DNA from 2 places in the Phyllobacterium sp. NPDC097923 genome. Region 2 is predicted to be linked to the other one. Evidence: riboswitches for the same ligand, from Rfam matches in the RefSeq annotation. Region 2 holds a riboswitch; the other holds the start of a gene.
The links. A riboswitch is a leader RNA that binds a small molecule or an ion and turns the genes downstream of it on or off. The one in region 2 is predicted to bind glycine.
Positions count from the first base shown of each region.

Region 1 (15,422 bases), on a different contig from region 2:
GTTCTCAAACCGGCCGAACTGACACCGCTGACGGCGATTGCTTTCGCCGAAGTCTGTCACGAAATCGGCCTGCCCGCTGGTGTCGTCAACATCGTCCACGGCGATGGCGCCACGGGTGCAGCGATCTGCGGCCATGACGATATTGACAAGGTGGCCTTCACCGGTTCGACCGAAGTTGGCCGGATCATCCGCGAGCAGATTGCAGGTTCGGAGAAGAAGCTGTCGCTGGAACTGGGCGGCAAGTCGCCTTTCATCGTGTTCGAAGATGCCGATATCGACGGCGCTATCGAGGGCGTGGTTGATGCCATCTGGTTCAACCAGGGTGAGGTATGCTGTGCCGGTTCGCGTCTTCTCATCCAGGAAGGCATTGCCGAGCGGTTTTATGCAAAACTGCGCAAGCGCATGGAAACCCTGCGGGTCGGTGATCCGCTCGACAAGACCATGGATGTCGGCGCGATTGTCTCCAAGGGACAGCTGAAGCGCATTACATCGTTAGTAGAACAGGGCAAGGTGGAGGGCGGTACGCTCTGGCAAGCGCCGGTAACACTGCCCAGCAAGGGTGCATTCTTTGCACCGGGTTTCTTCACCGATGTCGAACCGGCGTCGACCGTGTGCGAAGTGGAGATTTTCGGACCGGTTGCCACCGCAACGACGTTCCGCACACCCGACGAAGCCGTCGCCCTTGCCAACAATATCAAATATGGGCTCGCAGCATCGGTCTGGTCGGAAAACATCAATCTGGCCCTCGACATGGCTGCCCGCGTCAAGGCCGGTGTGGTCTGGATCAACTCGACCAACCTGCTCGATGCGGGTGCTGGCTTCGGCGGGTACCGCGAAAGCGGTTATGGCCGCGAGGGCGGGCGTGAAGGGTTATACGAATACCTGACCGCAGATTGGGAGAAGCGTCTGCCAGCCGGTAAGGCCGAACAGGCATTCAAGCCATCGGCAGCGCCGGATGGCGAGGCGAAAATGGCGCTTGGCGGTTCAATTGATCGCACCGTCAAGAACTACATTGGCGGCAAGCAGGCGCGCCCCGACGGCGGTTACAGCTATTCGGTCGTCGGCAAGGGCGGCCAGATCATCGGTCAGGCCGGCATCAGCAATCGCAAGGATATCCGCAATGCCGTGGAAGCGGCTGCAAAGGCTGGTTCCTGGGGTGGCGTCACGGCCCATAACCGGGCACAGGTGTTGTACTATCTCGGCGAAAACTTGAGCGCGCGGCAGGCCGAGTTTGAAGCATTGCTGGTGGAGAGCACCGGCGTTTCAGCCAAGATGGTAGCTGACGAGTTTGCAACCGCGCTTCGCCGCATATTCTATTATGCCGCTCAGTCCGACAAATATGATGGCGCGGTCCATCCCACCAAGTCGCGTCATGTGACCCTGGCAATGAACGAGCCATGGGGCGTCGTTGGTATCGTCTGTCCGGATGACCAGCCTCTGTTATCGTTCATCTCACTGGTTCTGCCAGCCATTGCCATGGGCAACCGTGTCGTGGCTGTGCCATCCACCAAGCACCCGCTTCTCGCAGCCAACCTGTATCAGGTTCTGGATACTTCGGACGTTCCAGGCGGTGTGGTGAATATCGTCACGGGTGAGCGCGATGTTCTGGCCAAGACTCTGGCCGAACATGATGAAGTGGATGCGCTGTGGTACGTGGGCTCGAAAGAAGGCAGTGCGATGGTTGAAAAGGCATCGTGCGGCAATCTGAAAGCCACCTGGGTCAACAATGGCCGCCAGCGCGACTGGGCGAACACGCAGCAGGGACAGGGAAAGGATTATCTGCGCCGCTCCGTCCAGGTGAAGAACATCTGGGTCCCTTACGGCGAATAAGCCAAACGAAAGGCCGCACCGGTTTATACCGGTGCGGCCTTTCGATGTGAACGGTCTCAGCTCTTTGGCAGACCGGGCGGATTGGTGGTTGCCTTGTCGATGGCTTCCGAGCCAAGATTCCAGCGATCGAGCACCTTTTTATATTTGCCGTCGGCGATGACGGCATTAAGCGCCGTTGTGATACCGTCCGCCACTCCGCTGCCTTTGCGCGTGGTAACGGCCACTTCAGCGGTGATCGGCCAGCCACCACTGACGGTTCCGACGAGCTTGGTCTTGCCGTTGACAGCAGCCTTGTAGGCCTGCGTTGCGTTCACGCTGAAAACTGCATCAGCGCGGCCGGATTCAATGGCCAGATACTTCACCGCATCATCGTCATAATACTGGACTTCGATGGGTTTCAGACCCTTGGCGACATTTTCCTTGTCCCAGGCCAGCAGGATTTTCTCCTGATTGGTGCCGGCGTCGGTGATCACCTTGAGCCCGGCAATATCTTTTGGCTCCTTGATGGCCTTGATGGCGCTGTCCGCCTTGACGTAGTAGCCAAGCTCATCCTTGCGATAGGTGGAGAAATCGAACTTCTCCTTGCGCTGTTCCGTCACGGTGACGTTTGAAATCACCGCATCGAACTTGCCGGATTCAAGCCCAAGCGGCCAATCGGCCCACGCGACCGGTACCAGTACCAGTTCGCGTCCGAGGCTGTCCGCCACCAGTTGGGCAAGATCGACGTCAAAACCGACGACGGTGGTGGCGTCGCTGGCATAGGTGCTGAGCGGCGGGTTGGACGGGTGCAGCCCGATGGTCAGTTTGCCGTCGCTGACGAATTTGAAGCTCTTGGATACGGATTCGATGGCCTTCTCGTTTTTCTCGGCCCGCACGCGGTCTTTCTGGTCCGGGCTGAGATCGAAGCCGTCTCCGGCTGCAAAGGCGAGATGGGTGGTGGCGGCAATGAATGCCCCGGCCACAAAGGATAGAAGTCGCAGTCTGGTTGTCATGGATAACCCCTTGAGTGTGGTTTGTGGTTGTTTTTCAGCGCCGTGCCCCCGCACTGATGCGCACGGGCTGATTGCCCCAGCCGATTTCCGGAGCGATGTGGGAGATGAAATCGGAGAGGATTTGCTGATATTCGTGCTGTTGGAACTCGTAGGGCAGTTCCAGCCGCAGCTCCCCGACGCGCGCCACGATCGGGTCGTTGAAAAGCTGTTCGAGGATCTGCTCGGATGTCCCGACGAGGTCCCTGGGAAACAGGGTGCGGCGGTCACCCTGCGGCTTCAGGGTGCGCTCATAACGGCTTGCCGCATAGTCGGCATATTTCTTGCGGGTACCAGCATCCGCGCTGTCAGTCGGGACAATGACACGTCCAAGCGACACGCGGCGGAAGACGCCGTCGAGATTGTGATGGTATGCGTCGAGTTGGCGGCCCTGAGCTTCGAAGAAATCGTCGGTGTTTTCACCGGCGGTCACATTGCCGATCATCAGATTGAAGCCATTCCTGCCGGCCCATCCCACGGATCGGAGCGACCCGCCGCCATACCAGATCCGGTTGACCAACCCCTCGGCATGGGGTTGCAGGCGCGGCCGTTGCGGCCCGCCCGGCGTTGCGATGAAGGTCTGGGGATCGGCGAGAAATTCACCGCGCAGGTTGTCGGCGAAGCGAATGACGCGCTCGTGGGAAAGGTCGTATTCCTTCCAGTTGCCATCAAACACCCGTGGGCCGAGCAGCTCCGCATGGGCGGGCGTGCCTGCACTCAGGCCGATGTTGAGCCGGCCACGCGACAGGACGTCGACAGTTGAAAGGTCCTCGGCGAGCCGGTAGGGACTTTCATAACCGATCTGGATGACCGCTGTGCCCAGCTGGATGCGGCTGGTGCGCTGGGTTGCTGCGGCAAGGAACACGCCCGCGGAGGATATGCCGTGTTCGAGGTGACGCTGCCGCACCCAGCCGCTGTCAAATCCCAGTTTCTCACCGAATTCCAGCAGTTGGAGCGTGTTTTCCAATCCTTGATATGGATTGTCGTCCCGGTAATTGCCTGGTGTGAGGAAGCCCACATGGTTGATGGCGAGGGATGTGTTTGTCATGGGAAAATGCCCTGTTGCTTCGTGAATCGGGCCAATCAGATCTTTGGCAGGCCGGGCGGGTTTGTCCGCGATTTATCAAGGGCTTCGGGGCTGAGTTTCCAGCGTTCCAGCGACTGGGCATATTTACCGTCGGCAATCAGTTCGTTGATTGCAGCGGTCAAGCAATCGGCAATGCCGCTCCCCTTGCGGGTGGTGATTGCAACGTCGGCGATGAGCGGCCATCCGGCATTCACCGTTCCCACCAGTTTGATCTTGTGATCAATCGCTGCGCGATAGGCCTGGGGCGCATTGGGATTGAATTCCGCATCGGCCCGGCCCGATTGGATGGCAAGCGCGCTGACAGCGTCATCGTCATAATATTGGAGCTCTACAGGCTTCAGCCCTTTTGCCGCATTCTGCTTGTCCCATTCGAGCAGGATTTTTTCCTGGATGGTGCCCGATCCCGTAATGATCCTGAGCCCGGCAATATCCTTTGGCTCCTTGATCGATGTGATCGGGCTATCGGCTTTGACATAGAAACCATGCAGGCCGAGGCGATAGGTGGAGAAATCGAATTTCTCCTTGCGCTGCTCCGTGACGCCGACATTGGAAATGACGGCGTCGAACTTTCCCGATTCCAGGCCGAGCGGCCAATCCGCCCAGGCAACCGGCACAAGTTCCAGCTTCTTGCCCAGGATATCGGCAATCAGCTGGGCGAAGTCCGGATCATAGCCGACGACGGTCTTGGTATCCGTTGCGTAGGTGCTGAGCGGCGGGTGCGCGACGCTGATACCGACGGTCAGCGTATCATCCCTGACGAATTTGAACGTCGCGGGAATCGAGGCAATGACCTTTTCGCTCTTTTCCGCCCGGATACGGCCGCTCTGGTCCGGGCTGAGATCAAAACCTTCGGCGTGAACCATGGCGAGACCGGAAACAGTGGCGATAAGCACTGCCAGAGCGAAGGAGATGTGGGATGGGCGAAAAATCATGTTGCTTTCCTTGGATATATGCATGCCGGAACCGGCGCTGGGGTTAGAGGACCTTGGCCAGAAACTCGCTGGTGCGGGCATTTCTTGGCCGGTTCAGGACCTGATCGGGTGATCCGGTCTCAACGACCTTCCCGCCGTCCATGAAGATCACCGTATCTGCTACTTCCCGGGCAAAACCGATCTCGTGGGTAACGATGATGAGCGTTGTGCCGGAGCGGGCCAGTTCCTTGATGACATCCAGCACCTCGCCGACCAATTCGGGGTCGAGTGCGGATGTCGGCTCATCGAACAGCAGCACTTTCGGCCGCAGGGCCAGCGCCCGTGCGATCGCCACGCGCTGTTGCTGCCCGCCGGAGAGCTGTCGCGGATAGGCGTCGATCTTGTCGCCAAGGCCGACGCGGGCAAGCAGTTCCCGTGCGAGGCCGATGGCTTCCGGGCGGGTCAGCTGGCCGAGCGACACCGGTGCCTCGATGATATTCTCAAGAACAGTGAGGTGTGGGAACAGGTTGAAGCTCTGGAACACCATGCCGATGTCGGCGCGGCGTTTGAGAATGTCCTTCTCCTTCAGCTCATAGAGTGTCCGGCCGCTTTTGCGATAACCGACCAGCTCGTTGTCCACGGTGATGAAACCGTCGTCGACGCGTTCCAGATGGTTGATGGTGCGCAGCAGGGTGGACTTGCCGGAGCCGGAAGGGCCGAGGATTGCGGTGACACTGCCTGCCTTGATGTCGAGCCGGATATCGTCGAGCACCTTAAGCTGGCCAAAGCTCTTGGAAACACCCTGGATTTTCACCGATCCCGGCGCCCGCCAAGTGGCGAGAGGTATGCTGCGGTCGCTGGTTTTGGCCGCGGCCGTATTTTGCAGGGCGGACACGGTTACGCTCTGCGGACGGGCAAGAATCGGGGCACCGAAGATCCGGCGGAACAGTTTGCGGAAAATCGGGGCGGGAGGATTACGCAGGGCACCTTTGGAGAAGTGCCGTTCGATATAGTGCTGGGCGACCGACAGCACAGTCATGATGATCAGGTACCAGACCGTTGCCACCATCAGCAGCGGGACCACTTCGAGGTTGCGGCGATAGATCACCTGAACCGTGTAGAAGAGCTCCGGCAGGGCCAGCACGTAGACCATGGATGTGCCCTTGGCCAAGCCGATGATCTCGTTGAATCCGGTGGGAAGAATGGTGCGCATGGCTTGCGGCAGGACGATGCGGAAAGCCTGCCGGCGCCGGGGCAGGCCGAGCGCGGCCGCGGCTTCAAGCTGGCCTTGGTCGACGGACAGGATACCCCCGCGGATGATTTCAGAGGAGAAGGCTGCTTGATTGAGGCTGAGACCGATGAGCGCCGCTGCAAAAGGGCTGAGGATCGAGATGGTTGGATATTCGGCAAAGAGAATATCCGTGTAGGGCACGCCAATGCGCACCGTCGCATAGAGATAGCCGAGATTGTTGAGGATCAGGAGCAGCACGATCAGCGGGATCGAACGCAGTAGCCAGATATAGGCCCAGGACAGACCCGACAGGAGGGGCGATTTCGACACGCGGGCCAATGCAAGCGCTGTTCCCAGCGCGAAGCCGAGAATGGTTGCGAGTACGGTCAGCAGGAGCGTGCGCGCCAGGCCAGCCAATACGGGAGCCGAGAAGAACCATTCGGCAAAAACGTTCCATCCCCATTTCGGATTGGTCAGAATGGATTGAAGCGTGACAGCAATGATCAGAGCGGCAAACAATGTTCCGTAGAAACGCGCCGGGTATTTCGCTTTCACAATCCTGTAGTGGGTGTAATCCTCGGTTGTGGCGGCGGGCGGCTGGACGGAATGCGTAGCCGAATAGTCTGCTGTAATCGCCATGCTTGCAAATTCCCCTGTGCAACACTTTTCAGTCGAGCGAGTCCGTATCGGAAAATCTTCTGCGGGCTCGTATTTTACTCGACTGATTTAGTAGTGTTTAAGCGAAGCAGTCAAAGACGACGGACTGCGAAATCAAAGGGGTTAGAGAAGCATTGTTGCAAAGAACCGGGTTTATTGAGCATGAAATCCCACGGTCCGGACAATCATGATGCCGGTGAAGTCACCCGGCCTGACGCAGAAGGTTACAGTCTGACGAAACAGAAGCGGGAACCTTGGACAACTGTGCTGCCAATGCACTGATATCCTTCTCGAAGGGCAGGTGCCGATAGACTTCCGGATCGGCATTGACATCGAAAAGAGCGGTATATCCAGAACGCAGATACAGTTCCTTTGCCTCGGGCTGGCGGAAGCCGGTGGTCAGGTAAATCCGCGTGTAGCCCTGGCGCGCAGCCTGTTCTTCAAGTTCGGTCACAACCTTGCGTGCAAGGCCCTGCTGGCGCAAATCCGCGTGGGTCCAGATACGTTTGAGTTCGGCCGTCTGCTCGTCATAGCGTTTGAACGCGCCGCCGCCGATGGTTTGCCCGTCGCGGATCAGGAGCAGAAAGGCACCGTCCGGCGCGGCGAAAAGCTCGGCTGGGTAGCGACTCAATTCGTTGCGCGCCGGTTCACCATAAAAGTTGCCATAGCGCGTTTCGTATTCGATGATCAGCGCGTCGATCAACGGTTGTGAGCGTTTGTCGTTCGGTGTCGTGTAAACAAAAACATCAGTCATGATTGTCTCGCGTTCTTGTCAGATGGGCCTGTCGGAGGGATTCCTGGCGAGATAGGTTTCGGTCAGCTTCACCCAGTAACGGGCGGCTGACGGCAGTATCTCGTCGTTGAAATTGTAGAGCGGACTGTGCAGCGGAGCGCTGTCGCCATTGCCGAGGAAAAGGTAGCTTCCCGGTGTTTCCTGCAGCATGAAGGCAAAATCCTCACTGGCGGAAATCGGCCGGAAATCCTTCTCGATCCGCGCGTCGCCGAAGTGTTCAATCGCCACGTTTCTGGCGAACGCCGTTTCATCGGCATGGTTGACCAGCACGGGATAGCCGCTGGGATAGGCCACCTCGGCGACAGCGCCATAACTTTCGGCCTGCGCTTTCGCCAGTGTGGTGAGGCGGGACTTGATGGCTTCCCGCACCTCCTTGCGGAAGGTGCGCACCGTCAGCTCCAGCTCGACACTATCGGGAATGACATTGGGAGCGATGCCTGCGTGGATGGTGCCGACCGTAATCACCGCGGCGTCGAGCGGATCGATATTGCGGGCGACAATGCTTTGCAGCGCCATGATGAAGGAGGCGCTGGCGACGACGGGATCAACGGTTTCCTGCGGGCGGGCGCCGTGACCGCCTTTGCCGATGATCCGGACCGTGACCTTGTCGACCGAGGCCATCGCCGGTCCGGTGATGAACCCGAACTGGCCCGTTGGAATACCTGGCCAGTTGTGCAGGCCGAAGACGGCGTCGCAGGGAAAGCGTTCGAACAGGCCATCGCGAACCATGCTGCGGGCCCCGGCGCCGCCTTCCTCGGCTGGCTGGAAGATGACGTGGAGGGTGCCGGAGAAGTCACGCGTTTCGGCGAGATAACGGGCGCTGGTCAGAAGAATGGTGGTGTGCCCGTCATGGCCGCAAGCATGCATTTTTCCGGGTATGGTGCTGGCATAGGGCAGGCCCGTCGCTTCAACGATCGGCAGGGCATCCATATCGGCGCGAATGCCGAGCCGTTTGGGGCCGTTGCCGTTTTGCAGGGTTCCAACAACACCAGTTTTGCCGACGCCCGCGGTGACCTGATAGCCCCAGTCGCGCAACCGGCCGGCAACGAGCGCGCTGGTGCGGTGCTCGTTGTAACCCAGTTCGGGATTCTGGTGCAGGTCGTGGCGAAGAGCGACCATCTCATCAAGATAGCTGCTGATTCTTTCCTCAACCGGACCCGCCTGCCGACCCATCAGAGTGCCGCCTCTTTGATGGGTTCCTTCGTGGCCTGACGGGCTTTGGTGTAGAGGCTTTCGCGGAAGGGCAGGCCGATATTTTCGCGCAAGGTTGTGCCGGGAAGCACCTTGTTGTGATAGCCGCGCTCCTCGAGCAGCGGCAGCACGTCGCGCGTAAAGTCCTCGAGCCCTTCGGTCAGGATCTGGAAGCCGAGAATGAACCCGTCGGCCGCTTCGGTTTCGACCCAGCGGATGAGTTCGTCGGCGATCTTCTGCGGTGTGCCGGTGAAGGCATTGCGCGGCGTTGTGACTTCCAACGCGACTTCACGCAAGGTCTGGCCCTTTTCCCTGGCGTTGCGCTTGATGCGGTCCGTGGTGGAACGGAAATTGTTCTTGCCGATATCGCCGAGTTCCGGGAACGGCGCGTCAATGGAATAGGCGCTGAAATCATGATGGTCGAAGAAGCGCCCGAGATAGGCAAGTGCTTCGTCAACGGTCACCAGATCGCGGATGATGCGGTACTTTGCCTCCGCTTCCTCCTCCGTTGCACCGACGATGGGCGCGATGCCGGGGAAAATCAGGACATCGCCCGGCTTGCGACCGTGCGCGACCGCACTTTGCTTAACCCGGCGATAGAAGGCTTGCGCCTCCTCGATCGGCACGTGGTTGGTGAACACGCCGTCCGCATGTTTGCCGGCGAGGTCGATGCCGTCGTCGGACGATCCGGCCTGGAAAATGACCGGCTGTCCCTGTTCGGAACGGCTGATATTCAGTGGGCCCTCCGAGTTGAAGAACCGGCCATGGTGGTTCAGGCGATGCAGCTTGGTCTTGTCGAAGAACTGGCCTGTTTCGCGGTTGCGGACAAAGGCGTCGTCATCCCATGAGTCCCACAAGCCCTTGACCACTTCGAGATGTTCGTCCGCAATCTCATAGCGCAGGGCATGGTCGGGATGGTCGCGGCCGTAATTCTTGGCCGAGCCTTCAAGCGGCGATGTCACGGCGTTCCAGCCGGCGCGGCCGTTGCTGATCTTGTCGATCGAGCCGAACTGCCGGGCAACGGTGAACGGATCGCTGTAGGAGGTCGAGACTGTGCCGACGAGACCGAGTTTCGAGGTTGTCGCGGCCAGTGCGGACAAAATGGCAATCGGTTCGAAACGGTTGAGAAAATGCGGGATGGATTTTTCGTTGATGTAGAGCCCGTCAGCGACGAAAGCAAAGGCAATGCCTGCCTCTTCGGCCTTGCGGGCATTGCGTACAAAGAATTCGAAATTGACGCTGGCATCAACAGGCGAACTCGGGTGTTTCCAGGAATTCATGTGGCCGCCGGCACCCTGCAGCATCACACCGAATGGAATGGGTCGCTTGGACATTATTCAATCTCCTTGATCATGCGGCAGCGGCGAATTGCGCCTGAGCCAGAAGTTCGATGGATCTGAGGCGCTTCGCAGCGTCATTGATGGGGGTGTCGATGATGAATTCGCCGATGCCGTAGCGGTCATGCAGCCGGTCGAGCCGGTCTGAAACCGTGCGGGCCGCGCCGCGCAGGACATTGGGTGTCTTCTTCTCGATCCGATAATTGGCAGCACCTGCCTGGCGTGCATATTCTTCTGCCTGTTCCACGCTGCCAACGGTGACGCTCTGGCCATTGTCCACATGCACCTTGAAATGCTGGATATTGCCGGCCAGCCGGTCAGCCTCCGCATCCGTCTCGGCCGCCACGATCCCCACGGCAAGGAGAGGCGCACGGCCGGGTGCGGCCTTCCGGTACGCCTCCAGTGTCTGCTGCAGGATCGTTTCGTCGCCGTTGAGGTGGCTGGCGAAGACAAAATCCCAACCCTGGGAGGCGGCAAGCAGCGCGCTGTCGACACTGGCGCCAAGCAGGAAGCGGTTGGCAGCGACGGCAGGACGCGGTGTTGCCTGAACGCCGGCAAGCGGGTCATCCGCAGGCAGTCCCTTGTCGAGAAAGGCGCTGAGCTGGGCGAGCTGGGCGGAAAAATCCTGCGTCTGCGTCCGCGGGACAACGCCCTGCAGGGCGCGCGTCGAAAACGGCAGTCCGCCGGGAGCCTTGCCCACGCCGAGATCGACGCGGCCGGGTCCCAGTGCAGCCAGGACATTGAAATTTTCGGCCACCTTGTAGGGGCTGTAGTGCTGTAGCATGACCCCGCCGGAGCCCACGCGGATACGCGCCGTATTGGCCAGCAGGAAGGCGATCAGCACTTCCGGCGACGAGCTTGCCAATGTCGGTGCATCATGGTGTTCGGCCACCCAGAACCGGTGGAAGCCCCACTGTTCCGCCTGGCGGGCCAGCGCGACTGTCCGCTTCAGCGCCGTGCTGGCCGTTTCGCCATCGTGGATCGGACTTTTATCGAGCAAACTCAGTGCGTAGCCCATGTTAGGGTATAGCCTCCATGTGATTGAAGCCACGCATCGCCAGAGGCAGCGCGAACTCCGTTTCAGAGGCAGTCAGATTTTATCGGATTTCGAGACCCGTCAAAGAACGCTTTGCTAAAAATCAGCGGGCAAACTGTATTAATATTCCTCTCGCTGACGGCATGATTTAACCTGGTGGCGGGGATGCCGGGTACGAGATTTATCGTTGATCTCCCGGCCAGTGACCGTCATTTTTCAACAATCTGGAGCCTTAAATTGACCGCATCCGATGGACAATTTGCACGGCAGTGAGTCTGATGGGATGATCCTTGGTGTAATTCTCCAGATGGATATCGCGAGATCGTGGATATCTGTTGGTTGGATAATATTGTTCGGCGCATAAATGAAATCACGGAGGGACGCGGCCTTGAAGCCAGCCCTGAAGGTTTGAAATGGATCGGAACGGGAATATGCGCAGAAATTCAGTGGGATTGTGGGTATTCCTTCTCAGCGCTGTCGCGGCAAGCGGCTATCTCTATAGTTGGCTGGTCTATAGGCAGGGGTATTTTTTAGGGGCCGTGTTTGCCCTTTCCATCTGTGTGCCGATCCTGGCGTTCGAACGCGGCCTCATCTTTCCGAAATTGCGTGCCTGGATCAACACATTGCCGACGGCGGGGTTTCTCGTCGCCGCATTGATAGCCGATTATGTGCTGATCAGCATCGGCAATGCCGTTTGTGGGATAACGCTGTGGAGCTTCGGCTGGATTGACGGTCCTTTCTGGCGCGCGGCAACGCTGTCACCGCAGGTGCTGCTCTACACGCTCGCCGTCCTGACCCTCATGATTTTCATCCTGCGGGTGCGCGATCTTCTCGGCCGCGACATTTTTGCCAGCCTTCTGATGAGCCGGTACCGCCAGCCTGTGGCCGAAGAGCGCGTGTTTCTTTTCATCGATCTTGTCGGGTCGACCTCGTTTGCTGAAGAACATGGCGATCTGCGGGCGCAGCAGTTTCTCGGCGCGCTCTTTGCCGCCTTTGCCGAACCTGTCCGGCGTCACGGCGGAGCCATTGACGATTATGTCGGGGATGCGGCCATCATCACATGGCCCATTGAGCGCGGCATCAAGGATGCGAGTTGTGCTCGCTGTGTCTTCGATATTCTGGACGGTATCGAAAAGAATGCAAATCAATGGCTTGAGCGATTCGGAAGGGTGCCGCGCCTGCGTGCGGCCCTGCATGGCGGCCCGATCATCACAGCCGAGATCGGGGTGGATCACCACAAGATCACCTATTTCGGCGATACGGTGAACACCACGGCGCGGCTGGAAAGCCTCTGCCGCACATTGGCCACGCCGATTTTGATCTCCAGCGAATTGGCACAGAGGATGAGTTTCTCCAATGAAATCAAGGCAAATTACCTTGGAATGCATGGCGTCAAGGGCAGGGGGCAGGCGCTCGGGGTGATGGCCCTGACCCGCTGACATCGGGCGCTCCCTGTCGAAGTATCCTCATTCAGACAATTTCTGTCCACAAAGCGGCAAATCGGCCATTTGCACGATGACAGGCAGAGGCCGTTGCGCTATGGTCCAGCCTGTCGAGGGCTTCGGCCCTGTCAGTTTGCGGGAGAGTGTCGTGCATGGAAATGTGCAGGCCACCGAAGGGGAAATCGCCCGAAATCTCTCAGGTACCAGGAACCGCAAACCGGGAAGGCAACTCTGGAAAGTCGGGGGAAACTCCGCGCCGAAGGTGTAAGTTCAGTCAGGGGTCCTGATTGAGCGAGTCTCTCAGGCTTCCGACAGAGGGGCAAAGAAATGTTCCGTCGTGTGGCGGAGGTCTTTGCACGTCTCTGGAGTAAAAATGGGCACTGAAGATAATCTGAAACAATTGCCGCTTGACGATCTGCACAAGGCCGCCAATGCGCGCTTTGGCGGTTTTGCCGGCTGGTCGATGCCGATCACCTATCCGCTCGGTGTGATGAAGGAACACCTTCACACGCGCGAGAAGGCCGGGCTTTTCGACATTTCGCATATGCAGCTCTTTGATGTGGCCGGGCCACAGTCCGCGGCACTCTTGTCACGCGCATGCCCGCTTGATGCGTCTGCGCTTCAGACGGGTCAGTCGAAATATACCTTCTTTCTCAATGACAAGGCAGGCATCCTCGATGACCTGATCGTGACGCGTCTCGGCGACGAGCATTTCATGGTCGTTGCCAATGCCGGAAATGCCGCGGCTGACGAAGCGCATCTGCGCGGTGTCGCCAAGGATTTCGACTGCAAGATCGACGCGCTGGATCGTGTGTTCCTGGCCATTCAGGGGCCGCAGGCCGTGAATGTGTTGCTGGATGCCGGTATTGCCGGAACTGACCTTGCTTTCATGAACGGATTTGAGCCGAAGCCCGGCTGGTTCATGAGCCGCTCCGGCTATACCGGCGAGGACGGTTTTGAGATCGGCCTGCCGGAAGCCGATGCCCGTATGCTTGTCGAAAAGCTTTTCGCCGATGAGCGTGTCGCCTGGATCGGGCTTGCTGCCCGCGACAGTCTGCGCCTTGAAGCGGGTCTGTGCCTGCACGGCCATGACATAACACCGGATTATGATCCGGTCGATGCCGGACTGCTCTGGGCCATTGCCAAGCCGGTGCGCGAGACAGCGGGCTTTATCGGCGCTGCGGCGCTTCTCGCCAAGATCGCAACAGGATCGGCCAAGAAACGCGTCGGCCTGAAGCCCGATGGCCGGCAGCCGGTGCGCACCGATGCCGAACTCTTTGATGCCGATGGCAACAAGGTCGGACTGGTCACGTCGGGCGGTTTCGGACCATCGGCAGGTTTTCCTGTTGCCATGGGGTACGTCAGCAAAGAGCTGTCCGCGCTGGGCTCCAAGGTTTTCGCCGAGGTGCGGGGCAACCGCGTCCCGGTCGATATTCATTCACTTCCCTTCACTCCACATCGCTACCACAAAGGATAATTGAGATGGCAGCCACTTACTTTACCGAAGACCACGAATGGGTCCGCGTCGAGAATGACATCGCGACGGTCGGCATCACCGATCATGCGCAGGATCAACTCGGCGATCTGGTTTTTGTCCAGTTGCCGGATGTCGGTCAGTCCTTGTCCAAAGGCGATGCCACGGTTGTCGTTGAATCCGTCAAGGCGGCATCGGACGTCTATGCGCCGCTGGACGGTGAAGTGACGGAAGTGAACGAAGCAACTGCAAGCGATCCGTCGCTGGTCAACTCGGCCGCCGCAAGCGACGGCTGGCTATGGAAGATGAAGCTGTCCAATCCGGATCAGCTGACCGGCCTTCTCGACGAGGCAGGCTACAAAGCAATCATTGGCTGAAGGCATGATGATGAAAGACACCATATTCCCGTTCGCTGACCGCCATATCGGTCCGAGCATACAAGGCTCCCGCGCCATGTTGGCGGCTCTTGGCATTCCGTCGCTGGAAACTTTGATTGCGCAGGCTGTACCAAAATCCATCCGGCTTGAACGGCCGCTCGACATTCCTGCAGCCGTCAATGAGTCGGAAGCTTTGGCCGAGCTCGCTGCCAAGATGAGCCAGAACAAGACCCACAAGAGCTTTATCGGCCAGGGTTATCACGGCACCCACGTGCCCGCGGTTATCCTGCGTAATCTGTTTGAAAACCCGGCCTGGTATACCGCATATACGCCGTATCAGTCGGAAATCAGCCAGGGCCGTCTTGAACTGCTGTTCCACTTCCAGACGCTGGTGACGGAGCTGACCGGTTTGCCGGTTGCATCCGCGTCGCTCCTGGACGAGGCGACAGCCGTTGCGGAAGCCGTCGGCATCGCCTATCGCCATCATCGCGAGAAGCGCACCCGCATCGTGATCGCCGGTGCCCTGCATCCGCAGACAGTCGATGTGGTCAAGACCCGCGCCGAGCCGCTGGGCATGACCGTGGATGAAGGCGAGATCGATGCCAGCGTTGCAGCGATCATCGTTCCATGGCCGGACACATTCGGTGTCTATGGTGACCATGTTTCGGTCATTCAAGCCGCCAAAGCCGCTGGTGCGCTGGTGATCGCCGTGGCGGATCCGCTGGCCCTGACAATCACCGCTCCGCCTGCCAAGGCCGGTGTCGATATTGCTGCCGGTTCCATGCAGCGCTTTGGTGTGCCGATCGGTTATGGCGGCCCGCATGCCGCTTACCTTGCCGTCAGCGAAACGCTGACCCGGCTTATACCCGGCCGTCTGGTTGGTCAGTCCGTCGACAGCAAGGGGCGGGCCGGCTACCGCCTTGCCCTGCAGACGCGCGAGCAGCATATCCGCCGCGACAAGGCGACGTCCAACATCTGCACCGCGCAGGCACTGCTGGCCAATATGGCGGTGTCCTATGCCATCTGGC
Region 1 covers NZ_JBIWBL010000010.1:23,896-39,317, reverse strand. Annotated here, with positions in the region: gene ACIQWS_RS25040 (aldehyde dehydrogenase family protein) at 1-1,830, shown strand, start outside; gene ACIQWS_RS25035 (ABC transporter substrate-binding protein) at 1,887-2,822, opposite strand; gene ACIQWS_RS25030 (LLM class flavin-dependent oxidoreductase) at 2,857-3,906, opposite strand; gene ACIQWS_RS25025 (ABC transporter substrate-binding protein) at 3,942-4,877, opposite strand; gene ACIQWS_RS25020 (amino acid ABC transporter permease/ATP-binding protein) at 4,921-6,726, opposite strand; gene ACIQWS_RS25015 (GNAT family N-acetyltransferase) at 6,947-7,498, opposite strand; gene ACIQWS_RS25010 (M20 aminoacylase family protein) at 7,517-8,710, opposite strand; gene ACIQWS_RS25005 (LLM class flavin-dependent oxidoreductase) at 8,710-10,062, opposite strand; gene ACIQWS_RS25000 (LLM class flavin-dependent oxidoreductase) at 10,079-11,083, opposite strand; gene ACIQWS_RS24995 (adenylate/guanylate cyclase domain-containing protein) at 11,533-12,540, shown strand; glycine riboswitch at 12,670-12,766, shown strand; gene gcvT (glycine cleavage system aminomethyltransferase GcvT) at 12,917-14,020, shown strand; gene gcvH (glycine cleavage system protein GcvH) at 14,026-14,394, shown strand; gene gcvP (aminomethyl-transferring glycine dehydrogenase) at 14,405-15,422, shown strand, end outside.
Region 1: another riboswitch for glycine. It lies ahead of gcvT (glycine cleavage system aminomethyltransferase GcvT); the one in region 2 lies ahead of ACIQWS_RS12450 (D-amino acid dehydrogenase).

Region 2 (15,422 bases):
CAAGGTCGGTTCACGCCGGTCATTCACCATCGCGGCGGTCTGGTGGTCGATCTTTACGGCGCTGACACCGCTGGCCACCAGTTTCTGGGGTTTTTTCGCCGTGCGCTTTGCCCTGGGCGCCGGTGAGGCCCCGGCCTATCCCAGCGCAACCAAGGCAGCCTCCCGCTGGTTCCCGAAGAGCGAGCGGGCCTTCGCCACGGCGGTGATCGATTCCGGTTCACGTGTCGGCACGGTGCTTGCCTTGCCGATCGTTACGGGAATTATCGCCCTGACCACCTGGCATTATTCCTTCGCCATCCTCGGCGCACTCGGCCTTGTCTGGGCGTTCTTCTGGTATGTGATGTACCGCGATCCGGCAGAACACACCGGCGCCAATGATCTCGAGCGTCAGTACATCACCGACAATGGCGGACGCACCGATGCAACCGACGATGCGGAAGCGGTCAAGATTCGCTGGATCGACCTTTTCCGCTACCGCACCATCTGGGGCATGATGATCGGATTTTTCTGCCTGAACTTCGTCATCTATTTCTTCCTCACCTGGTTTCCGGACTATCTGAAGAATGCCCGTGGCCTCAACCTGGCGGAGCTTGGTACATTCGGCATGATTCCGGGCCTGACTGCGGTGGTCGCCGCATGGAGCGCAGGCGCTTGGGCGGACCGGGCGATCCGCGGCGGTGCCGACGTCACGGCCATTCGCAAGCTCATCATGGTCGGAGGCCTGCTGGGCGGCGCGGCCATTCTCCCGGCGGCACTGGTCTCATCGCTTTACATGGCACTCATCTTCCTGGCGATTTCCTACAGCAGTCTCGCCGTAGCCGCCACGGCCATCTGGTCCCTGCCCGCCGATGTGGCGCCCAGTTCCCATCACGTCGCATCCATCGGCGGTATCCAGAATTTTGCCTCGAACATTGCCGGCATCATCAGCCCGTTCCTGTTCGGCGCACTGCTTGACCGTTTCCACGGCAACTATACGCCCTCCTTCGCCATGGCAGCCTTCATGGCGCTGGTCGGCGCGTTCACCTATGCCTTTGTGGTCGGCCGTGCAGAACCGTTGCCCGTGCTTCCGCCAAGAACCTGAGATGGAGAAGGACATCCCCCTCCGTTCCTGCAGCGCCGGTCAGTAATCTCTTTCGAAGAACACGCCGGCGCCAGAGTCACCATCGCTGCCGACGGAGCCCTTGGCCTTCAGCTGCGGCGTCACGTCGAGATTGATCGTGCCCTTGGTCTTGCCGCCGGCACCCGCTTCCACGCCAAGATAGACATTGTCGCGGATATAGCGCCCGGCCTTGACACCGGCATTGCCTTCGCTGTCCGTCGTCACATCGAGATCGTCGAGGCCAGTGCCTTTGCGCAGGCTGTCGAGCAGGGATGAGTTCGATCCGCCGGCCAGTTCGGCCGCGGCGGCTGCCAGCCGCGCAATCTGCAATGGCGACAATTCACTGATGGAACGGTTGAAGATCAGGCGGGCAAGGACTTCGTCCTGCGGCAATTCCGGCTGCGACGAGAACGCGATCTGCAGATCGGATACCCGCCCCTTGACCGTGACATTGACGGTAATGTCGCTGCTCTGGGTGCTCGCGACGAAATTGAGTTCCGGGTTGAGATCCCCGACCAGCGTGACCTGGCCTTCGGTGAAGGTGATACGCTGCCCGAGAATTTCAAGGCGCCCGCGCACCAGGTCGAACGCACCGACCGGCTGGATATCGGTTGCGGGGCCAGTGAGCCGCACTGAGCCGCCGATCTCCGTATCCAGACCCCGGCCGCGCACGAAGATCTTGTTGGGCGCTGTCACATTGATATCGAGCCGCACCACACTGGGCCGCGCGGTGGGTGTTGCCGTGGCGGGTTGGTCGGCCTTGGCGCGCTTCAGCGTCGTGGCGACGGCCTTCGGCGTCTTCTTGTGCTTGACGTCGATGACCGCCGACGAACCGCCAAAGCTTTCGGGAACGCTGATTTCCGCACGGTCGACATTAATGTTGCCGGAAATCACGGGATCGCGCGTCAAGGGGCCGTTGACGCCGAGCGCACCGGTCAGCGTGGCGACGACAAGATTGCCGTCGGCATAGCGGGCCTTGTCGAGCTTGATCTGGATGTTGGCGGGGAAATTGGCCGCTGCATCGGTGGAGATGGTGCCCGTGGCGCTGACGGTACCGCCGGTGGAAAGCCCGGCATTGAGCGTGCGGATGGTGACGGTCTGTCCTTCCATGCTGCCAAGCAGGGTAATGCGCTGCAGCCGCAGATTGGTTTCGGGATCCACCACTTCGGCACCATTGGCCGAGAACATGCCGCGGATCAGCGGCTGCTGGAAGCTGCCGGAGACGGATGCTGTGACGTCAATATTGCCCTTTGCCTGCGTGCCGCGATCGGCAAGGAAGCGGTTGGCCAGGGACAACGGGATATTGCCCGTTACATTGATGCCAAGCCCGTTTCCGGAAACCGGCACATTGCCATTGGCCGACACGGTGAAACCCTGCGGCCCGTCAGCCTTGGCCGAGGCCAGCGTCAGCGTATCATTGGCAAAGCGGCCGGCGGCGGTCAGCTGCAACGGCGACAGACCGGCGTCCTGCAAAGGCTTGGCGGACAGGCCCGACCCCTTCAGGTCAAACTCCGCATTGGGCTTTTGCACCGTGCCGGTGATGCGGCCCCTGCCGGTGACGTTGCCTGCCAGGTTCTGATCCTTGACGACGCCATTCAGAGCGCGCAACGGCAGGTTGCCGAGTGTCAGATCGACGGCAAGCTGTCCCGGCGTCAGCGGAACCGAGCCTTTGGCCGACGCATCGAGCCCGTTTGCACCAGTCAGGCGCGCATCGACATTGAGCTGATCGGTGGTCGATGTGCCCTTGGCGTCCAGATTGAGGCCGTCCAGTCCGGCCTTTTTCAGCACGGCGGCGGTGATCGCACGGGCCTGCACATTGAAGTTCACGTCGGGCTTGTCGCGCGTGCCGCCGATCCTGGCGGTGCCATTGACTTCACCGCCCAGTCCCAGATCGGGCTTGACCGCATTGGCGACATCGAGCGGCAGCTTTTCGATGGCAACGGCAAGGTCCAGCTTCTCGGCGACATCGCCGCGGATCGTGACCTTGCCCTTGCCGATATCCAGAATGATATCACCGAAGGAAACATTGCTGTCGGCGACATTGATGGCGGCCGGCTGGACCAGCCGGGCGGCAAGCGCGCCACGGGTCAGGTCCGCATTGGCGAGCGACAGGAGAAAGCCCTTTTCCGTCGGTTGGAGCGAACCGCCAACGGATGTCTTCGCACCATTTTTCAGCGCGGCGTTCAGCTTGAAATCGGTGGTCTTGCCCTGTTGCGCGGCCTGGGCATCGAGGGTTGAGATATCGACACCACCGGCCGAAACCGTGGTGGCCGTGATCGTGCCGTTGGCGGACGGAACCTTGAAGATGTTCTGGGCGGCCAGCACAATCGCCGCCTTGCCGACGATGACATTGTTGGCCTTCAGCCCGTCAATATCGCCCTTGATGTCGATGTTCTGGCTCTCCTCATCATGGCTCAGCGCAATGGCGGCGTTCGCCTTGCCGGTCGCCTCCATGAGGAACAGGGCTGCGGCCGTCGACGCATCGCTGGACGCGAGGGTCAGGTTGCCCTGAAGCAGCCCCTTCTTGTCCTGGGTGACATCACCGCGCAGCCGCGTGCCGCCGGCAATGAACTGGATATTGCTCAGGCGTTTTTCGTCCTTGCGCAAGGCAAGTTCCGTGGCAAGATCGGCCCGCACGCCGTCGAGGAACGCCAGACCGGACACCTTGCCGTCCAGAGCATCCTTGAGCAGAAGTCCGTTGAAGGAGAACGCGCCTTCGCTGAGCTTCCGCCCGGAAAGTTTGCCATCCGGAACCCCGGCATTAAAGGCAAGAGCGATGATGCCCTCACTGCCGCGCGCGCTGCCCTTGACCTTGAGCGCGCCGCTGGTCTTTTCCGACAGGAGCGCGAGGTTGGTGAGATCGAGACCGAAATCGAAATTGGCAGCGCCCGTGGCAAAGGTGCCATTGGCAGTCACCAGCGTCTGCGGGTTTTCGACCCGGAAGTTCCTGGCGCTCAGACCCGCTTCGCCGCGCGCAAGGCCGCCGGTGATACGGGTTTCGCCCTCAAGCACGCGATCCGCCGCATCAATGCCAAGCGTCATGCCGGTTGCATGGCCATCCAGCATCAGATTGAAGCCACCCGTCAGCGCTTCGACAGCACCATTGGCCTTCAGATCGAGCGCGCCGGCGAGATCGCGTCCGGCAAGTTCGGAAAACGGTGCGATGCTCGATGCCTTGACCAGGATATCGCCGTTATAGATGAACTTGTCGATGGTGCCGGCCAGCGCCGTGCTGAAGCCGTTGGCGGCAACCAGCGCCTGTTTGAGATTGACCGGCGTACCAGCCTTCCAGTCGCCGTTGATCTTCAGCTGGATCAGGTCGCCCAGTGCCTTGGCGATATCGGCGCGCTTGGCCGTGATGCCGGAGACATTGCCGTTCACATCATAGCTCAGGGAACGGGCGGCCGGGTTGTCGAGATTTTCCGCCAGGCCTTTGGCAACGAGATTGACCGTTTTGGCGGCAAAATTGTTGGTGGTGAGGTTGGTAACGTCAAGCGTGCTCGACCAGTCATTGCCGGCACTTGCCCCGAACGCAACCGCCAGCACAGCCTTGTCGACGGTTGTCTGGCCGCCCGCAACCGGCAGAATGACCTTCTTGCCGCTGGGATCGGCAATCGAGGCGTCCACCTTCAGGCGGCGCAAAAATCCATCGTTGGTTGTATCGGCTGTCGCATCGACCGCAAGGGCAGCGCTCTTGATGTTCAACCGGTCAAGCGAAACACCGCCGGCATCGCGCACCACGCCATTGACCGCCAGCGCGGTATCGTTGCCGAAGAAATCCCGGAAGAGCGGCGGAACCAGCATGGCAATCGCGCCATCGACGGTTGTCTTGAACGCAAGTCCCTCGCCCTGACGGTTGATCTGCGTGCTGCCGGTGAGAACGCGCTTGCCCGCGGCATCGAGCGTCAACTGCAAGGCAATATCGCTGAGCGGGCCCGATCCCTTCAGCGAAAGTGCGACTGGCGGCCTGCCTTCAATATTGAGAAGATTGGCGGCAATACCGTTCTGCGGTTCATTGAGCGACAGATCCAGGTCGAGCTTCTGGCTTTCCTTGGCATAGGCCGCCTTGATCGCAAAGGTGCCGCCCGGGCCGTCAAGGCGCTGCACCTTGAGGTTCGAATCCAGGGAGCCGCCATCGAGCGTCAGGCTGCCCGCCAGAGAGATTTCCGACTTCAACCCGAAAATACTGTCGCCGAAGGCAACGCGTCCTACCTGCAAATCCTGCAGGATGACCGCAAGCGGCAACTCCGGCAGACTGAAACCCTTGGCTTCGGGTGAAGGCAGGCTGCTGGTGTCCGGCAGCGGCTTGCGCATGACATCGATGCGCTCCGCGCCGAGGCTGTTGATATCCAGACGCCCGCGCAGCAACGCCAGACGGCTCCAGACAATTTTCGCGTTGGTAATGCGCAGCCAGATTCCTTCACGGTCGGCAATGGTGATGCTGCCAATATTGGCTTCCGACGACAGCACGCCCTGAATGTCGGAAATGGAAATCTGGCGATTGGGTGTCGACAGCTGTTCCTCGACGAAGCTGAGGAAATAGGACTTTTCCGCCTCGGCGCTATCCTGCGCGAAAGCCGGTGCTGCAAAAAGCATAAGGAATATGACTGCGAAAATCCGGGTCAAAACGCCTGTCCTATACCAACGTAGAATGCAAAACTCGGGTCGTTTGTCCGCCGGTCGAGCGGCATGGCCACATCGAGGCGGATCGGGCCAAGGCCCGTATTGTAACGAATGCCGGCACCAACGCCCACACGCAACTGCTGGGCAAAATCGGGGAAAGACTCTTCACCCACATAGCCCGCATCGACAAAACCGACGGCACCGATGGTGTTCGTGATCTTGGCGCGCGCCTCCACGGATCCCTCGACCAGTGACCGCCCGCCGATCACATAGCTTGTGCCGTTGCGCTCGACATTGACGCCGATGTTGCGATAGGCGTAGCCGCGCACCGAACCGCCGCCACCGGCAAAGAACAACTGGTCCGAAGGCAGTTCGGCAATTTCTGCGCCGACAATCGTGCCGAGTTTCAGGCGGCTGGCGAGCACGAACCGGTCGTCCTTGCCGAAGCCGAAATAGGTGCGGCCCTCCGCCGTGAATTTGGTGGCGAAGTTGCCATGCTCGATCTCGTAGAACGGCGACAGCAACCCTTCCAGAAAATAGCCGCGCGCCGGATCGACCTTGCTGTTGCGGCTGTCATAGGTGAGGCCGCCCAGCAGACCGACGGTGAGAAAATCGCGCGTGCCGAAGAAATCGTCCTTGAACTGCGATTTGGAAACATTGGCCGTAAGCCTGCCAGAGAGCTCATCGGAGAAAATCTGGGTGAACCCGGCATCGGCCGTAATCGACGTCTGCGTGTAGGCATCGAGCACCTTGCGCTCGCCAATCAGCGAGGCGATGAAATCGGTATCAGGCGTATAAACGCCAGGCTTGGTGAAACTTGCACCCAGCAGATAGCTGTATTCCGAGGGATCGTAGGACTGACTGCCGATGCCGCCGATCTTGGCGTCAATGCGCAGCCGTTCCGCCCGGCCGAAGAGGTTGCGGTGCAGCCAGTATGTCTCAAGACCGAGACCGTCCAGCGTCGAATAACTGCCGCCAACGCCGAAGCGGCGCAACTTCTGTTCCTGCACCGCCACGGTGATCGGCAGCAGGCCGTTGCTATCAATTGCATCGCCTTCCTCGATCCGAGCCGAGCGGAAGACTTCGAGGCGCGACAGCCGTTTCTTGGCTCTCTCGATTTCGTCGGGATCGTATTCCTGTCCCGGCTGCAGGCCGGTGATGAACGCCACGAATTCCGGGTCCATGCGCTCGGTGCCCTTGACCTGCACCGGTCCAAAACCAGCCTTGGCACCGGGATCGGCATCGATGGTCGCGTCAACCCGGTTGGTCTCGTGGTCGGCAATAACTTCCCGGCTGACAATTCTGGCTTTTGGATGCCCCTGCTGGCGCCAGGCATCGACCACCAGCCGCTCAGCTTTGACGATGGCTGTCGAGCGGGCGATCTCGCCAGCGATGTAGCCCTGTTTCTCCGGGCTTTCGACAAAGTCTTTCGGGTCGAGCGTCGGCGGCGCCATGTTCTTGACCCGGGCCGACGCAAACAAGAATTGTGATCCGGGATCGACTGAAATGACCACCTTGGCCGGCTTGGACAGCACGGCATCCGGCGGAATATCGCTCGCCTCCTTGCCATCGACCTGAATGCTGATGGTGCCGCCATAGCGGCCGTCCGCATAGAGCGCACCAAGGATGCGGCGGTAGTCTCCGCGCGCCTTGGCGAGCAGTCCCGCCGCACCGGAGGCAGGCTTGTCCTTGTCGGCAAACAGGCTCGATGCGCCCTCCACGAGCGCCTTGGTTTCATCGCTTGTCGAAGCAGCGGTTTCAACCGTGTATCTCTGCGGATCGGCGATGACCGAATCCGGATCGTCCTCCTTCTTGGCACCCCAGAGATGAACGCCGAAAAGATCAAAGGCCTGGGCAGGCGAGACAAGGGCCGTAAGGGCCAGCAATGCGGCACCGAAACAACTGGCCTGTGGGCGCTTCAAGTCCATCAACCAGCAAATTCCCTACACATCAATAAACACAAGGATACACTGCAGGGACCGTGCGCACGCTGCCTGCAATTGATAAAATTCGCCCTTCGAGCTTAAGAAAACGATAACATGCCGGGAAAAGCTGGCCAACCCGCAATGGCACCTGATCGGCCATGCAACCCGGCATTAGTGGCCATATCGCCACAAAACCGCGATACAAGCGCATTTAAACGCCAATCACTTTTTATGTGCCGCGCGCAATAGTTCGCCTGAAGCCAAACCCATTTCCACCCGCATCGCTGAATGACACATTTGCGTTTTCAAGTGCCGCAACTCTTAAAGTGCACGCTGCGCACTAATTATTGACAAAGTGCATGTTGTGCACTATTTTATCGAAAGCTATTTTAAAAATGCCAACCATTGCCAGAATTGGAAAAATACTCATCCGGATGTTTGCTGACGATCATAACCCGCCGCATTTCCACGTTGTGACCCCGGATTATCAAGCGCTCATCAGAATTTCAGATTTTTCCACCATTGGCGGCTGGGTACCGTCGAGCATTCGTCAAACGGCATTGCAGTGGGCTTCGCAGAACAAGGAAAGGCTCGAACGTGAGTGGGACAGGCTTAGAGAACGATGACATCATCAATGTCGGGTTGCCGCTACCCCGCATCAGAGACGTTGTTCCGCTGGATGGGCGTAAGGTTGCCGTCACATGGCGCTCGGGTGAAACGAAGATCGTGGATCTTGCTCCCGCCTTTGCCAGTCGCCGTGTCTACATACCACTGCGGGAAAATGACGACCTGTTCAGTACCGTGCGCGTCAGTGAATATGGCGAGGCGATCGAATGGACGGATGAGCTGGATTTTTCAGCGGTGTGGATTGCGCGCCTCCCCCCGGTGACATTCGACAATCAGGAATTCAGAACTGCCATGGATGAGCTTGGCATGAGCCTTGATGGCATGGCGGCAGCGCTTGAAGTCTCACGCCGCCTGATCGCCGATTTCCGTAGAGATAAGCCCATTCCACGGCACATCGCGCTTGCCACCCGCTACCTGGTCGAACACCATAAAAAGGGAACCTGAGGCAACAGGCACTCCTTTGCGTGCAAGCCGGTTTATTCTGCTGCGGCGAGCCAGCCGCCCTGCGGGCTAGCATTGACGGGCATGGCGGCGCTGATGTGCCCGGCGACGATTTCAGCCGTGGCGGCAGACAGTGTCCAGCCGAGATGGCCATGGCCGGTGTTGTAGAACACACCGGGCCGCTTGCCCGCGCCGACACGCGGCAGCATGTTCGGCATCATCGGGCGCAGGCCGGCCCACGGCACCACATTGGACGTGTCCATGCCCGGGAACAGGTCGCGGCTCCAGTCGACCAGCGGCTTGACCCGGTCGTGGCGAATGTCGCGGTTCTCGCCATTGTATTCGGCTGTACCGGCTACACGCAGGCGCCCCGCCCCAAGACGGCTTGTGACGATCTTTGCATCATCGTCGAGCAGGCTCACCCATGGCGCCGACTCCTGGCTCCCGGCATCGTCCAGATTGACGGTGATCGAGTATCCCTTGACCGGATAGATATTGACGCGGTCGCCGAGCTGGGCGGCAAATTTGCGGCTGGCAATGCCGGCGCAGATGACGATGGCGTCAAAACGCTCCGTCTCCGCCTTAGCATCGGCAACGGAGGCCCTGTTCCATGCAACCACAACGCCACCGGTGCCATGCTTCAACTCCGCCACATCAGCGTCGCCAATGAAGCGCACGCCATAGCGGATGGCAGCAGCGGCAAGGCCGCGGGTGAATTTGTGGATATCGCCGGTCGAATCGGATGGCGTGAAGAACCCGCCATAGAAGGAACCGTTCAGGGCCGGTTCGATGCTGCGGATTTCCTCGTTGGTGACGGCGCGGCGATCGAGACCGCCGGCCTCCAGCAGTCTGTTGACCTTGACGGCGTGGTCATAACCATATTTCGAGCGGTAAATATGCAGGATCCCGCGCTTTTCCAGGTCGAAATCGATCTTTTCATCCGCAGCGATTTCGAACATGCGCTTGCGCGCTTCAATGGCGAGCCTGGTGGTGGCGATGGTATTTTCTTCGTAGTGCGGGATGTTCATGACGAATTCCGCCATCCAGGAATATTTGTGCCAGGAGGGTTTCGGGTTCATCAGCAGCGGCGCATCCTTGCGCAGCATCCACTTCATGCCTTTAAGCACCGTGGACCAGCTGTTCCACACCTCCGCATTGGATGCGGAGAGCTGACCGCCATTGGCGAAGGATGTTTCCATGGCCGCATAGCGGTTGCGGTCGAACACGGTGACGGAATAGCCCTGGCGGGCAAGCGCATAGGCAGTCGTCACGCCGGTGATACCGGCGCCGATAATGGCGATATGGGTCATGATAAAACGGGCCTCAAGCAACACATGGTTTCAGTTTCGCCGTTGACAACGGCACGAAACCCCATCTGTCACGGAACCTGAGAGCTTGGCCCTTTGAGCGCCCGCCGGATGTTTGTCATCCGTGTCGTCGGCGCCTTTTTCCGGTCATGCAACCGGGCAGGGCTTTCTCCTTCGGTGGGTACGACTGTTCAAGCCATACCTCTCTCCAGATGTTCTAGACTATTCTGGTCCTTTTGCCTGAGAGTTTCCGGGGCGGTTGCTCCATCGGCGCCGGTTTTACCGGTCTCTCCCAGATAGTCTGTGCGAACGCGGGGATATATATCGCAGTTGCGAGACGAGAACAACTGGCTAAGAAGCGTCGCAGCAATTATGCTGACTGAAAATCGCCCAGCCTTCCGGAGGAATTTATGAAGCCTGTCTTTCTGCAACTGCAATGCGCACCCGGCAAGACATACGAAGTTGCAAAAACCCTGTTCGAGCGTGAAATCGTCTCGGAGCTTTATTCGACCAGCGGCGAGTTCGACCTTCTGGCCAAGATCTACATTCCGGAAGATCAGGATATCGGCAAATTCATTAACACCAACGTGCTCGATATATCAGGCATTGCGCGATCGCTGACAACGCTGACCTTCACCGCGTTCTGACAGGCCCTCGGCGGGGCGAGACATTACGTCCCGTTTCATGCGCCCGGTATCTGCCTTATGTAATCAATGCAATGAAACACGCCCCTTCAAGGCAATAAAATTCCATTCTTTTGCCATGGAAGCACTTTTTCTGTAAGAGATGCTCCCTCGCCCGTCATCAGCAGGATTTTCGACAATGCCTCCTTATCGTTCACGCACAACCACACATGGCCGCAACATGGCAGGAGCCCGCGGGCTCTGGCGCGCGACCGGCATGAAAGACGAGGATTTCGGCAAGCCGATCATCGCCGTGGTGAACTCGTTCACCCAGTTCGTGCCCGGCCACGTCCACCTGAAGGATCTCGGCCAGCTCGTGGCGCGCGAGATCGAAAGCGCCGGCGGCGTCGCCAAGGAATTCAACACGATTGCCGTGGATGACGGCATCGCCATGGGTCACGACGGCATGCTTTATTCCCTGCCGTCGCGTGAAATCATCGCCGACAGCGTCGAATATATGGTCAACGCCCACTGTGCGGATGCCATGGTCTGCATTTCCAACTGCGACAAGATCACGCCCGGCATGCTGATGGCAGCGCTGCGCCTCAACATCCCCGTCGTTTTTGTCTCCGGCGGACCGATGGAAGCGGGCAAAGTCGTCTGGGAAGACAAGGAAAAGAAGCTCGACCTGGTCGATGCCATGGTTGCGGCCGCTGACGACCGCATTTCCGACGAGGAAGTGAAGGCCATCGAGCGCTCGGCCTGCCCGACCTGTGGTTCCTGCTCCGGCATGTTCACCGCCAATTCCATGAACTGCCTGACCGAGGCACTCGGCCTTTCCCTGCCGGGCAACGGTTCGACGCTCGCCACCCATGCGGACCGCCGCCGCCTCTTTGTCGAGGCCGGTCATCTCGTGGTCGATCTCGCCCGCCGCTATTACGAACAGGACGATGAAACGGTTCTGCCGCGCTCCATCGCTTCGTTTGCCGCCTTCGAAAACGCCATGACCCTCGATATCGCCATGGGCGGCTCGACAAACACCGTGCTGCATCTGCTGGCCGCTGCGCATGAAGGCGAAGTCGACTTCACCATGAGCGATATCGACCGCCTGTCCCGCCGCGTTCCCGTCCTGTGCAAGGTGGCACCGGCCGTTGCCAATGTGCACATGGAAGATGTGCACCACGCGGGCGGTGTCATGGGTATTCTCGGCGAACTCGACCGCGCCGGTTTGCTTGATACATCCGTCTATTCCGTACACGCAGCCAATCTCGGCGCGGCGCTCGACCGCTGGGATGTGGTGCGCAGCAAGAACCCTTCCGTGCATGATTTCTTCAAGGCGGCACCGGGCGGCGTCCCCACACAGGTCGCCTTCAGTCAGGAACGCCGCTTTGCCGATGTCGATCTTGACCGCGAAAAGGGTGTCATCCGCAATCTTGAACACGCCTATTCCAGGGATGGTGGTCTGGCCGTGCTCTACGGCAATCTGGCGGAAGACGGCTGCATCGTCAAAACCGCCGGTGTTGACGACTCGATCCTGAAATTCTCCGGTCCCGCCCGCATTTTCGAAAGCCAGGACAGTGCTGTTCTCGGCATTCTCAATGGCGGCATCAAACCGGGCGACATCGTGCTGATCCGCTACGAAGGACCACGCGGCGGACCGGGCATGCAGGAAATGCTCTATCCGACCAGCTATCTGAAATCGAAGGGTCTCGGCAAGGCCTGCGCACTGATCACCGATGGCCGGTTCTCCGGCGGTTCATCCGGCCTTTCCATCGGCCACGTTTCACCGGAAGCGGCGGAAGGCGGCCTGATTGGTCTGGTTGAGGATGGCGATATTATCGATATCGACATTCCGAACCGCGGGATTCATCTGGCCGTCGACGATGCCATCCTGGCCGAACGCCGCGCAAAAATGGAAGCCAAGGGCACCGCTGCTTGGAAGCCGGAAGAAAAGCGCAAGCGCAAGATCACCACGGCTCTGCGCGCCTATGGCGCCATGGCAACCAGTGCTGCCCGGGGTGCCGTGCGCCAGATTCCCGAGGACTGGAACTGATCGGGGTTCAACGGATACCTACTGGAAGCGGGCTTCCAGTAGGTCGATATCCCGCACCATTTTTGTGGCAATGCTGCTTTCAAGCCGCCTTGCCCGAACCAGGCGGTGAATTTCCTGCCGTTCCGCCCGAAGCGCGGTGATGCGCAGCAGCTTCTCGATCTCCTCGCTTCGCGCCACCTCTTCGCGCTCTTCCCCGAGCTGCATGCGCCCGTCAATACGCTTGCGGTAAAGCTCCATGATGTGGTTGGCGACATCCGTATAGATATCGGCGTCAGCGCGACCCGATGCCAGGCTGTGCTGGGCCCGTTCGATCGCCATAATTGCGGCTTCCGCGGCAGCGATACGGGCATAATCCTCTTCGCGCTGGTTTGAATCCTCGATGGGCAGGTCGATGTTGCGCAGCAGGCGCGGCAGGCTGACGCTGGCCATGACCAGCGACAGGATGATCACACCGGTGGCGAGGAAAATGACGAGATCGCGGGCCGGAAACAGCGAGCCATCGTAAAGGAACAGCGGCAGTGTCAGGATACCCGCAAGGGTGATGGCACCGCGAACGCCGGCAAACGACATGGCGGCGATCAGCTGCCAGCTTGGCTTGACCACGGCCTCACCCTGCCTGCGGCGCTGCGCCATGGTTACGCGCCACGAGACCCAGACCCAGAGAAAGCGCAGGGCAGCCAGAGCGGCATAAATGACGACGACATAGACCAACAGCCACCAGGGGCTGGTCTCGCCGTGCCGCACATTCTCGACGGCACCGGAGAAAATGCCGGGCAGCTGTTCGCCGAGCAGAACGAAGATGGCGCCATTGGCGGCGAACTGCGCCGTATCCCACACCGCGGTGCGGCGCACGCGGGTCAGCGCCATGGACTGGGCCGTGTTCTCGGCATAGCTCATGGTGATACCGGCGGCTACAGCGGCAAGGATGCCCGAGGCATGCACATGTTCGGCCAGCAGGTATGCGCCGAAGGGGATGAGCAGGCTGATGAGAATCTGCGAGCCGCTCTCCTCACCGAGCTTGCGGGCGAGGAATGCCTTGCCGCGCGTGACGCCAATGGTCACGCCGATACCGATGGCAATGCCGGCAAAAGCAAGCCAGAGGAACGTAAAGAACGCCTCGGTGATCGAGAAGCTGCCGGTCAGCATCGCGGCCACGGCAAAACGCATACAGACGAGGCCGGACGCATCGTTGAGCAGGGATTCCCCTTCGAGAATATGCATCATGCGCGAGGGAATCGGCACGCGCGCCGCAATGGCGGAAACAGCGATCGGATCGGTCGGCGAGACGATGGCCGCCAGCGCGAAGGCCACCGGCAGGGGTACCGACGGGATCATCCAGTGCACGAAGAAGCCGACACCGATCACCGTGAAGATGACAAGGCCGAGCGCCATCTCCAGAATGATGCCCTTGTCCCGGAAAAGACCCTCCTTGGGGATGCGCCAGCCATCGAGAAACAACAGCGGCGGCAGAAACAGCAGGAAGAAAATGTTGGGATCGAGCTGCACACGGATGCTGGTAACCGAGGCAATCGCTGCGCCAAGCCCGATCTGCACCAGCGGCAGCGGTACGGCCAGAGGCAGCACGCGCACGATGGAGTCACTGACCACAACGGCCAGAAGCATCAGCAAGACGATGGTGATTGTTTCCACGGCGAATCCATTTTGATTGTCGGTGCAGGATGAAGGAAAGGCCGGTGCTTTGTCGAGGCGAACCTTGGCAACTTTGCGCCCAGATCGTGCCGATTGGGTGAATTGGCGGCAAAGCACGACAATTCCGCGACAATCAATTTTACGTTTACGTCAATGTAATACTTGCAAGCGCACCGCCTATCGCCATAGATAGAATTGTTGAGTAGCATGTTTAGGGTTGGAGGACCGTGGGCCAGCTACAAGGAAACCATCAGGGGAGGTTAATGTGGCAAAACAGACAACGCCGGTAAAAACATCCGTGACAGCCAAGCGCGCCACTGCAAAGGCAGCGCCAGCCAAAACGGCGAAACCCGCCGCCACGACTGCCAAAGCCGCCGCGAACAAACCAGCCGGTGAGGTCAAGACAACGAAAGCCGCCAGTGCGGCGAAACCCGCTGTGGTAAAGACGGCTGCCAAGGCTGCAAGAACGGCAACAAAACCTGCCGCGAAAACCACAGCGCCGGTTGCGAGCGAAGCCAAGATTGCGGCAAAACCCAAAGCCGCTGCCAAAGCAAACAGTGCAGCACCGGAAAAAGCGGCGGTGAAAACTCCCGCCAAGACACCTGCGATAAAGAAGCCTGCAGCCAAAGCCAAAACGGCGGCGCCAGCCGCCGAGGCAGCAACGGCAAAGGCGGCGTCCCTCGCCCAAATGCCCGAGCCGAAACTGTGGGTCAAATCCTATCCGGAAGGCGTTCCCGCCGAGATCGGACCGCTGCCCTACGAGAACATCAACGCGCTTTTTGCCACCGCCTACAAGAAATACGCCAACCGGCCGGCCTTTACCTGCATGGGCAAGGTGATGACCTATGCGGAAATGGATCGCAAGTCACAGGCATTCGCGGCATGGCTCCAGTTACGCGGGCTGGTCAAGGGCGACCGGGTCGCGGTGATGATGCCGAACATCCTGCAATATCCGGTGGCCATCGCCGCGATTCTGCGGGCGGGCCTGACTGTGGTCAATATCAATCCGCTCTACACGCCGCGCGAGCTTGAACATCAGCTCAAGGACAGCGGTGCGAAAGCGATCATCATTCT
Region 2 covers NZ_JBIWBL010000002.1:16,938-32,359, forward strand. Annotated here, with positions in the region: gene ACIQWS_RS12425 (MFS transporter) at 1-1,081, shown strand, start outside; gene ACIQWS_RS12430 (translocation/assembly module TamB domain-containing protein) at 1,121-5,695, opposite strand; gene ACIQWS_RS12435 (autotransporter assembly complex family protein) at 5,722-7,608, opposite strand; gene ACIQWS_RS12440 (DUF4160 domain-containing protein) at 8,007-8,273, shown strand; gene ACIQWS_RS12445 (DUF2442 domain-containing protein) at 8,245-8,718, shown strand; gene ACIQWS_RS12450 (D-amino acid dehydrogenase) at 8,751-10,025, opposite strand; glycine riboswitch at 10,241-10,327, opposite strand; gene ACIQWS_RS12455 (Lrp/AsnC ligand binding domain-containing protein) at 10,433-10,669, shown strand; gene ilvD (dihydroxy-acid dehydratase) at 10,845-12,698, shown strand; gene ACIQWS_RS12465 (Na+/H+ antiporter) at 12,717-14,348, opposite strand; gene ACIQWS_RS12470 (long-chain-fatty-acid--CoA ligase) at 14,956-15,422, shown strand, end outside.